DNA from 2 places in the Nonomuraea bangladeshensis genome. Region 1 is predicted to be linked to the other one. Evidence: riboswitches for the same ligand, from Rfam matches in the RefSeq annotation. Region 1 holds a riboswitch; the other holds the start of a gene.
What was found. Region 1 has a riboswitch for cyclic di-AMP ahead of ABD292_RS08230 (C40 family peptidase). Riboswitches for the same ligand answer to the same signal wherever they lie in the genome.
Positions count from the first base shown of each region.

Region 2: another riboswitch for cyclic di-AMP. It lies ahead of ABD292_RS35345 (CHAP domain-containing protein); the one in region 1 lies ahead of ABD292_RS08230 (C40 family peptidase).

Region 1 is NZ_BAAAMV010000003.1:10,712-15,091, reverse strand. It holds gene ABD292_RS08235 (3-isopropylmalate dehydrogenase) at 157-1,203, opposite strand; cyclic di-AMP (ydaO/yuaA leader) riboswitch at 1,316-1,457, shown strand; gene ABD292_RS08230 (C40 family peptidase) at 1,482-2,081, shown strand; gene serA (phosphoglycerate dehydrogenase) at 2,496-4,085, opposite strand; gene ABD292_RS08220 (hypothetical protein) at 4,328-4,380, shown strand, end outside.
Region 2 is NZ_BAAAMV010000011.1:48,423-52,802, reverse strand. It holds gene ABD292_RS35360 (VOC family protein) at 1-908, opposite strand, end outside; gene ABD292_RS35355 (class II aldolase/adducin family protein) at 905-1,588, opposite strand; gene ABD292_RS35350 (PadR family transcriptional regulator) at 1,696-2,277, shown strand; gene ABD292_RS35345 (CHAP domain-containing protein) at 2,351-3,064, opposite strand; cyclic di-AMP (ydaO/yuaA leader) riboswitch at 3,077-3,212, opposite strand; gene ABD292_RS35340 (Gfo/Idh/MocA family protein) at 3,335-4,288, opposite strand; gene ABD292_RS35335 (aldo/keto reductase) at 4,309-4,380, opposite strand, start outside.

The DNA of each region.
Region 1 (4,380 bases):
CAGCGCGGCAGTGCTGCCCGAAGGCAGCTAGTACTTCCTATTGTCTCGCCATATGGGATGACAAGCTGCCGTTGGGCGATTCGGCCACTTCGGACAGCAAAAAGCGCCTGGCGATCCGGGTGCGGACCGCCAGGCGCGTGGGGAGGCTAGGCGGCCCTAGCCGGATACTCGCGCGGTGATGTCGTCGCCGATCTGCGAGGTGGTGCGGCCGGTCCAGCCGGTCAGCCGCTCGACGATGTCGTCGGCGACCGCCTGCTCGACCTTGGCCGCCTCGGCGCTCAGGCCGAGGTGGTCGAGGAGCATGGCGACCGACAGGATGGTGGCGGTCGGGTCGGCCTTGCCCTGGCCCGCGATGTCGGGGGCGCTGCCGTGCACCGGCTCGAACATGCTGGGCGCCGTGCGCTCGGGGTTGATGTTGCCGCTCGCGGCCAGGCCGATGCCGCCCGCGATGGCCGCGCCGAGGTCGGTGATGATGTCGCCGAACAGGTTGTCGGTGACGACGACGTCGAAGCGCCCCGGCTGGGTCACGAAGAACATCGACGCCGCGTCGATGTGGCAGTAGTCGGTGCTGACCTCGGGGTATTCCTCGGCCACCCGGTTGACCGTGCGCTGCCACAGGTCGCCGGCGTAGGTGAGGACGTTGGTCTTGTGGACCAGCGTCAGCTTCTTGCGCGGGCGGCTCTGGGCCTTGTCGAAGGCGTAGCGGACGACGCGCTCGACGCCGTGGGCGGTGTTGAGCGACTCCTGGGTGGCGATCTCGTGCGGCGTGCCGCGCCGCATGGCGCCGCCGGTGCCCGCGTAGAGGCCCTCGGTGCCCTCGCGGACCACGATCATGTCGATGTCCTCGGCCGTGGTGTCGGCCAGCGGGGTCTCGACGCCGGGGAAGAGCTTGACCGGGCGCAGGTTGACGTAGTGGTCGAACTCGAAGCGCAGCCGCAGCAGCAGGTCGCGCTCCAGGATGCCCGGCGGCACGCTGGGGTCGCCCACCGCACCGAGCAGGATCGCGTCGTAGCCGCGCAGCTCCTGCAGCACCGAGTCGGGCAGCGTCTCGCCGGTGCGGTGGTATCGCGCCGCGCCCAGGTCGTAGTGCGTGGGCTCGATCTTCGTGCCGACGGCTTCGAGGACCTTGAGCCCTTCGGTGACGACCTCGGTGCCGATGCCATCGCCGGGGATGACGGCCAAGCGGATGTTACGCGACTCCATGCCGGTACCTTACCGGCTCGTCTCGCCTGACGAACACTCGGTCTCATTTTTCGGACTGTTCCAGAAAAGTCCGATTTGTGAAGGTTTGCGATCTTTTGACTGATTCGTTAGCGTCCGTGCCCTGCCTAATCCACGCGGCGGTTCGCGTGGAGCCGGGGACCCACTCTCCCCCAGGGGCGAATCGGCATGCGCCGTAGGGCTGCTTCCAAGCCCGAGCCCGTCAGCTAACCCGGTCGGCCGTATGGAAGGACAGTCCCCTGTCTCGCATCGCCATTCTCGTGGCGGCGGGCGCGACCGGCCTCGCCGTGCTCGCCTCCCCCGCCCAGGCATCCACCCCCGACGAGAACAACCCCGGCCGCGCGCCCAAGGCCGAAACCCTCGACCAGCGCGCACTCACCACCACGCTCACCGGTCCGGAACTCAAGAAGATCCGGGATCGGCAGAGCAGGCCCGCCTGGAAGATCGCACTGAACTTCGCCCTGAAAAAACAGGGCATCCCGTACCTATGGGGCGGGACCGGCAGGGGCGGTTACGACTGCTCGGGCCTCATGCTCCGGGCGTACCAGAAGGCGGGGATCCAGCTGCCCCGCGTCGCCGCCGACCAGTACGCGGCATTCGACAAGAAGGTCTCCTGGAACCACCTCAAGCCCGGCGACCTGGTCTTCTTCAGCAACCTCGGCCACGTCGGGATGATCTCCCGGCCCGGCTACATGGTGCACGCGCCCCGCACCGGCGACGTCATCAAGGAGGAGAAGCTGTCGAGCTGGCGCAGAAGCGTCTTCGTCGGCGGCGTCCGGCCCGACCGCAAGGGCGTGCGGGAGTGGGCGGAGCGGCAGGAGGAGCCGGCACCGCCCATGCCCGTCGCGTCGGTGCTCTGACCGACGTCCCTGATGTGCGAGCCGGGGCCCTACCGGCCGGACTCCTGCGGGGCGCCGCCGTTGTCGCGGCGGTCCAGCGCGGTCTGCAGGGCCTCGGCGGCCTCGTCCTTGTGGTCTTCCGCACGGTTCCAGGCGTACATCTCGTACATGATCGTCAACTCGTTTCGCGAGGAGGCGTTACTGACGGGAGGGACTTACCGGCCGACGCGACGCCGTTCACCGCGGCGAGTCGCCGACCTGCCCTAACAGGCCTCGCCGCGGCAGGTAATGAGTACGAGCACCTGGCGCATGTGCTTCCACGTTAACCGAGGAATCTCGTTGGATGTCCTAGCATCCCGCATGCTGAGACAGCTGAGACGACGAAAAGGCCGCCGCCCGATCCGGGCGGCGGCCTTTCGCGCGAGGCGGGGAGTGTCAGTCCTCCAGGTCCACAGAACGGCCGCTCTCGGCGCCGATCTCGGCCACGATCTGGTCGACGATGTCGGCCGGGATCGCCGAGTCGACGGTCAGCGCGATGAGCGCCTTGCCGCCCTTGACGTCGCGGGCCACCTGCATGGAGGCGATGTTGACGCCGTGCTCGCCGAGCAGGCGGCCGACCACGCCGACGATGCCGGGACGGTCGGCGTAGGTGAAGAACGCGAGGTGCGCCGTCGGCTCGATCTCCATCTCGTAGCCGTTGACCTCGACGATCTTGGTGATCTGGCGGGGACCGGACAGCGTGCCCGACACCGAGACCTGGCGGCCGTCGGCCAGCACGCCACGGACGGTCACCACGTTGCGCCAGTCGGGGCTCTCGGAGCTGGTGATCAGCTCGACGGCGACGCCGCGGTCCTTGGCCAGCAGCGGCGCGTTGACGTAGGTGACCTGCTCCTCGATGACGTCGGCGAAGACGCCCTTGAGCGCGGCCAGCTCGATGACCCGCACGTCCTGGGAGGCGATCTCGCCGCGCACCTCGACGTCGAGCTTGGTGGCGACCTCGCCGGCCAGCGCGGTGAACACCCGGCCCAGCTTCTCGGCCAGCGGCAGGCCCGGCTTGACGTCCTCGGCCACGGCGCCGCCCTGGACGTTGACCGCGTCCGGCACGAACTCGCCCGCGAGCGCCAGCTTCACGCTCCGCGCGACCTGGGTGCCGGCCTTCTCCTGGGCCTCGTGGGTGGAGGCGCCGAGGTGCGGCGTGACGACGACCTGGTCGAGCTCGAACAGCGGGCTGTCGGTGCAGGGCTCCTTGGCGAAGACGTCGAGGCCGGCGCCCGCGACGCGGCCCTCCTTGATCGCGGAGTAGAGCGCGGCCTCGTCCACGATGCCGCCGCGGGCGACGTTGACGATGCGCACGCTCGGCTTGACCTTGTGCAGCGCCTCGTCGCCGATGAGCCCGAGGGTCTCCTTGGTCTTCGGCAGGTGCACGGTGATGAAGTCGGCCTGCTTGAACACCTCGTCGAGGCTCACCAGCTTGACGCCGAGCTGCGCGGCGCGGGCCGGCGGCAGGTAGGGGTCGTAGGCGATGATCTCGACGCCGAACGGCGCCAGCCGCTGCGCCACGAGCTGGCCGATCTTGCCGAATCCGAGGATGCCGACGACCTTCTCGTCCAGCTCGACGCCGGTGTACTTGGACCGCTTCCACTCCCCGTTCTTCAGCGCGGCGTGCGCCTGGGCGGTGTTGCGCGCGCTGGCCAGGATGAGGGCGACGGTCTGCTCGGCGGCGCTGGTGATGTTGGAGGTCGGCGCGTTGACGACCATGACACCGGCCTTGGTGGCCGCCTCGACGTCGACGTTGTCGAGCCCGACGCCCGCGCGGGCGACCACGCGCAGCTTGGGCGCCGCGGCGATGGCCTCGGCGTCGACCTGCGTCGCGGAGCGCACGATGAGGGCGTCCACGTCGGCGAGGGCGGGCAGGAGCTGGGAACGGTCGGCGCCGTCGGTGTGGCGGACCTCGAAATCGGCGCCGAGAACGGCGAGGCCGGCCTCGGACAGCTCCTCAGCGACCAGTACGACGGGCTTGTTCACAGGTGAATCCTTAGGGGCTTCCGGCGAGTCATGAGGGGGACACGTCCATGGATCCCCCGGCGGTCCTACCGAGTCTAACCGGCGCTTGTGAACGCATTCACGAAGGACCCACGATGTGAGACGGACGGGCGGCTACCCGGTAGAGGACAAAGTCACCCACTCCGGGGCCATCTTCGTCTTGATCGGGAGATTTATTCGCCATTAGCCTGATAAGCCGTGGCCGACTACCTATGGTTCGTCATATGAGCATCGGGAATCCTGCGCTTGCCGACGTTCTCGCCCAGCATGGCACGCC
Region 2 (4,380 bases), on a different contig from region 1:
CCCTCGCTTCCCGTGACGGGCCGCCCCGGCAGGGGACGGCGGATCTGCGGCTGGGTGTGGACGCGCCGCGTGGGGCCCTGCCACATGTCGATCGAGCCCGGCTCGGCGGGGTCGAAGTAGCGGGGGCGCCAGGCGTCCTCGTCGGTGATGAGGCGCACGCCCCACGAGTACTCGTACGTGATGCCCTCGGGGCCCTTGAAGTAGACGAACACGGCCGTGGACTGGGGGTGGCGGCCGGGGCCCATCTCGATCTCGACGCCGTTCGCCTCCAGGAAGTGCCAGTTGCGCATGACGTCGTCGAGCGAGTCCACCTGGAAGTTGATGTGGCAGAGCCCCGGCCGGCTGCCCTGGAAGACGGCGAGCTTGTGGTGGACCTGGTCGATGCGCATGAGGCAGGCCCAGTCGCCGATCCAGTCGGAGACGCGGGCGTTGAACAGGCCGTTCCAGAAGCGGTACGCCTCGCGCACGTCGGGCGCGTCCAGGCACAGGTGGCCGAACTCGGTGATGCCGGCCTCGCGGCCGTGCCGTACGGGGGCGGTGAGCGTCACCTGGTCGATGACGAGGTCGACCCGGTTGCCGAAGGGGTCGTCGAAGGAGAGGAAGTCGCGGACCCGGCGCGAGCGGGCCTCCTCGGCGCCGCCCCGCGCGACGGCCACGCCCGCCTTCTCCAGCTCGGTCTCGGCGGCGGCCAGCGCGTCCTCGTCGCGGACGGTGAAGCCGGAGCTGATGACGCCGGACTCGCCCTCGACCAGGGCGAGGCAGTGGTGGCGCTGGTCGGCGCGCAGGTAGGCGACGCCGTTCTCCTGGGCGGTGAGCTCCATGCCGACGACGTCGACCGCGAAGCGCACGGCGGTGTCCAGGTCGGCGGCGCCGGAGCGGACGTAGGCGATGTCCGTCAATTCGATCATGACGACTCCCGGAGGTGGGACCAGATGCGGGCGAGGAGTTCGGGCGCGGCGGACCGCCACGCCCGCTGTTCGGCGGGGGTGAGGGGGACGGGGGTTCCGGCCGCGGCGGCGGTGGCGTTCATGCGGGCGCTGGCCTCCAGCACCCACATAAGGGCGACGGCCTCGCCGGCGCTCGCGCCGGCGGTGACCGCGCCGTTGCCCCGCATGACCAGGGCGGGGGAGTCGCCGAGCCGGTCGGCGAGCGCCCGGCCGCGGGCCCGGTCGCGGACGAGCACGGCGTCGTCGAGCACGGGCACCTCGGGCCCGAGGAAGGCGCCCTGCCCGTGGAGTGGCCGGATGGGCACCCCGGCGGCGGCGAGCGCGGTGGCGGCAGGCGGCTGTGCCCGGCAGATCGCGCCGGTGCCGGGGCGGGCGCGGGCGATCTCGACGTGGATCCACGCCTCGCGCGGCGCTCCGCCGGGCAGTTCGGCGGCGTCGAGGGGGAGCTCGGCGTACGGGGACGCGGCCGTGAGGGTGCCGAGGGGCACGGGTGGAGTCATGAGCAGCCGGTCGGCGCCGGTCCGGACCGAGACGTGCCCGAACGCGGTCACCAGCCCCGCCGCCGCCAGCGCCCGCCCGGCCAGGGCCAGCTCGGTCCGTAAGTGCTCTTCCGGTAAGGGTCCGGCTTCAGCCGTGCGCACCGCCGCCCGCCTCCTCGCGAGATCGTTCCCGAAGACAGGGAGGACAATACATGTATCTCCATACCTGTTCTAGAGGAACGGATCATGCTCTCCCTATGCTGGAGGGCATGTCGCTTCAGCACGCGCTGCTCGGCGTCCTGGAGGCGCGCCCCATGAACGGGTACGAGCTGACCCGCTTCTTCGAGGCCGCCCCGCGCTGGGTGTGGTCGGCGCCGCAGAGCCAGATCTATCCCACGCTGCGCCAGATGGAGCAGGCCGGCCTCATCGAGGGCCAGAAGGAGATCCGGGGCACCAGGCTGAGCAGGACCGTCTACTCCATCACCGGACGCGGCCTGGCGGAGCTGCGCGCCTGGCTCGGCACCTCCCACACCCCGCCGCCGGCGCGGGACGCTTTCTTCCTGCAGGCGCTGTTCTTCGACATGATCGAGCCGGACCGGGCCGCATCGGTGCTCAAGGCGTTCATCGCCGAGCAGGAGCAGCTCGCCGCCGAGTGGCGGGCGCACAGGGAGGCGCTGCTGGCCAAGGACACGCCCCTGCTCAAGGAGCGGCTGAAGAACCGCCCGGCGGCCGAGCACGACCGCATCGCCGCGCTGAAGGCGCACGTCTTCGCGGGGCAGATCGCGGTCGCGACGGCCCGCGCCGAGTGGGCCCGCGAGAGCCTGCGGCTGCTGGAGGAGCCCACGCCCTGACGCGGGCGGGGCCGCACACGCGACGAGCGCGCGTCCCCGGGCGATGGGGCCGCGCGCTCGTACGTGGGTGAGGTCAGGAGGCGTACTCGGGGTAGCCGTAGCCGACGACCTGCCACTTCGGCCGGACGCGCTCCTCCACCTTGCCGTTGCCGGTGTTGCCCTCGATGGTGGAGATGGTGCCGTCCTGGTTGTCCTTCTCGACGAACCCGACGTGGTTGATGGCGTCGAGGTCCTTGCTGCCGCTCCAGGAGAAGAAGACCACCGCGCCGGGCTTGGCGACGGTGCCGAAGCGGTCGTTGTTCTTGAACCACCTGGCGTGGGCGACGGTCCAGGCGTCCCAGCCGATCTGCGGGCGGGCGCCGGTCTTCTCGCCGACCCAGGAGACGAACATCGCGCACCAGGGGGCGTTGAGGTAGCCGGCGGGGGTGCCGCCGTCGCGGGCGATGGTCTCGGCGGCCCGCTTCGAGTCGGCGTACCAGCGCTGGTACGGGGTGCCGCCGCCGGCGGCGTTCTCGCTGGTGCCCACCTGGGAGCGGGCCATGGACAGCACCTGGTCGGCGGTGACCTGGATCTTGTTCTCGTCGGCGCGGGAGCGCTGGGCGGCGTGGTCGACCGGGTTCTTGGTGCTCTTGACAGTGCTCTTGACGGTGCTGCTGTGCTGTCCTGCGGCCGAGGCGGTCTCGGCGTTCGCGGCCTGCGGGCCGAGCGCGGCGGCGGCCACGGCCGTGCCGAGGACGGCGTAAGCGATCTTCATCTTTCGGGCAGCGGTGAAGCCGTGCTTGGCCATCGAGGGGGTTACTCCTTGCTTCCATGCCGCTTACCGGGTTAGCTGACGGGTTCGGACGTGGAAGCTGCCCTACGGCACGTGGTGCCGATTCACCCCAAAGGACGTGGGTCCCCGGTTCCGCGCGTGGCGGATTCAGCGGTCACAGGACGATCCTGTGATGTTCTTTCACTTGCGATGGTCAGACATACTCCGACAAAACGGACGTATGCCCTGAGACGCCCCATAAGGTAATACACATGGCAAGGAGATGACAAATCCCTAAAGGGCTGGTCAGGACAGTTGTTGCCGGGCGTCGGCCAGCAGCCCCATCATGGCAAGGGATTCGTCAAGCGGCATGATCGCCGATTCGGTCCGTCCCTCGGCCACCGCGGCACGCACCTCGCGCACCTCACCCGCGTAGCCGTTGTCGGCCGGATCGAGCAGATGCTCCTCGGGCTCCATGCCGGGCGCGGACAGCACGATCCGCTCCGGCGCCCAGAACGCCGCCGGGATGTCCGCCCGCATGCCCGTGCCGACCACGTGGGCGGAGTTGGGGTAGTGCGCGAGCAACGAGGTCGCCACCACGGCGTGCCGCCCCCCGGAGTACGTCAGCAGCCCCGCCGCCTCGGCGTCCACGCCGTTGGGCGCGAGCGCCCCGGTGACGCGCAGGCTCTCGGGCATGCCGAGCAGCAGCTGCGCCAGCCCGAACGGGTAGATGCCGAGGTCGAGCAGCGCGCCGCCGCCCAGCTCGGGAGCCCACAGCCGGTGCGCCTCGTCATAGGGATGGGCGAAGCCGAAGGACGCCTGCACCGAGCGGATCTCCCCGAAGCGCTCGTCGGTGGCGATCATGCGGATCAGCGGGTTGAACCGCATCCACATGGCCTCCATGAGGAAGACGCCCGCCTCGCGCGCCAGGCGCACCATCGTCTCGGCGTCGGCCACGCTGGCCGCGAGCGGCTTCTCGCACAGCACGGCCTTGCCGTTCGCGATGGCGGCCGCGGCCACCGGGAGGTGCTGGGCGTGGGGCGTGGCGACGTAGATCGCGTCCACGGCCGGGTCGGCGCACAGCTGCTCGTAGGAGCCGTACGCCGACTCCGCGCCGAGCGTCGCGGCCAGCGCCCGCGCCCGGCCGAGGTCGCGGGAGCCGACGGCGGCCACCCGCATGCCCGGCTCGGCCGCGATGGCCGTCCCCACGGTCTGGGCGATGCCGCCGGTCGCCGCTATGCCCCACGCAAAATCTCGCACAAGGCGAGATCGTAGAGGGTTCAGGTGGCGTTGAAGGTGTCGGGGTCGGGCCCGAGGCGCTTGCCCTGGTTGAGGGCTCCGATGGCGGCCAT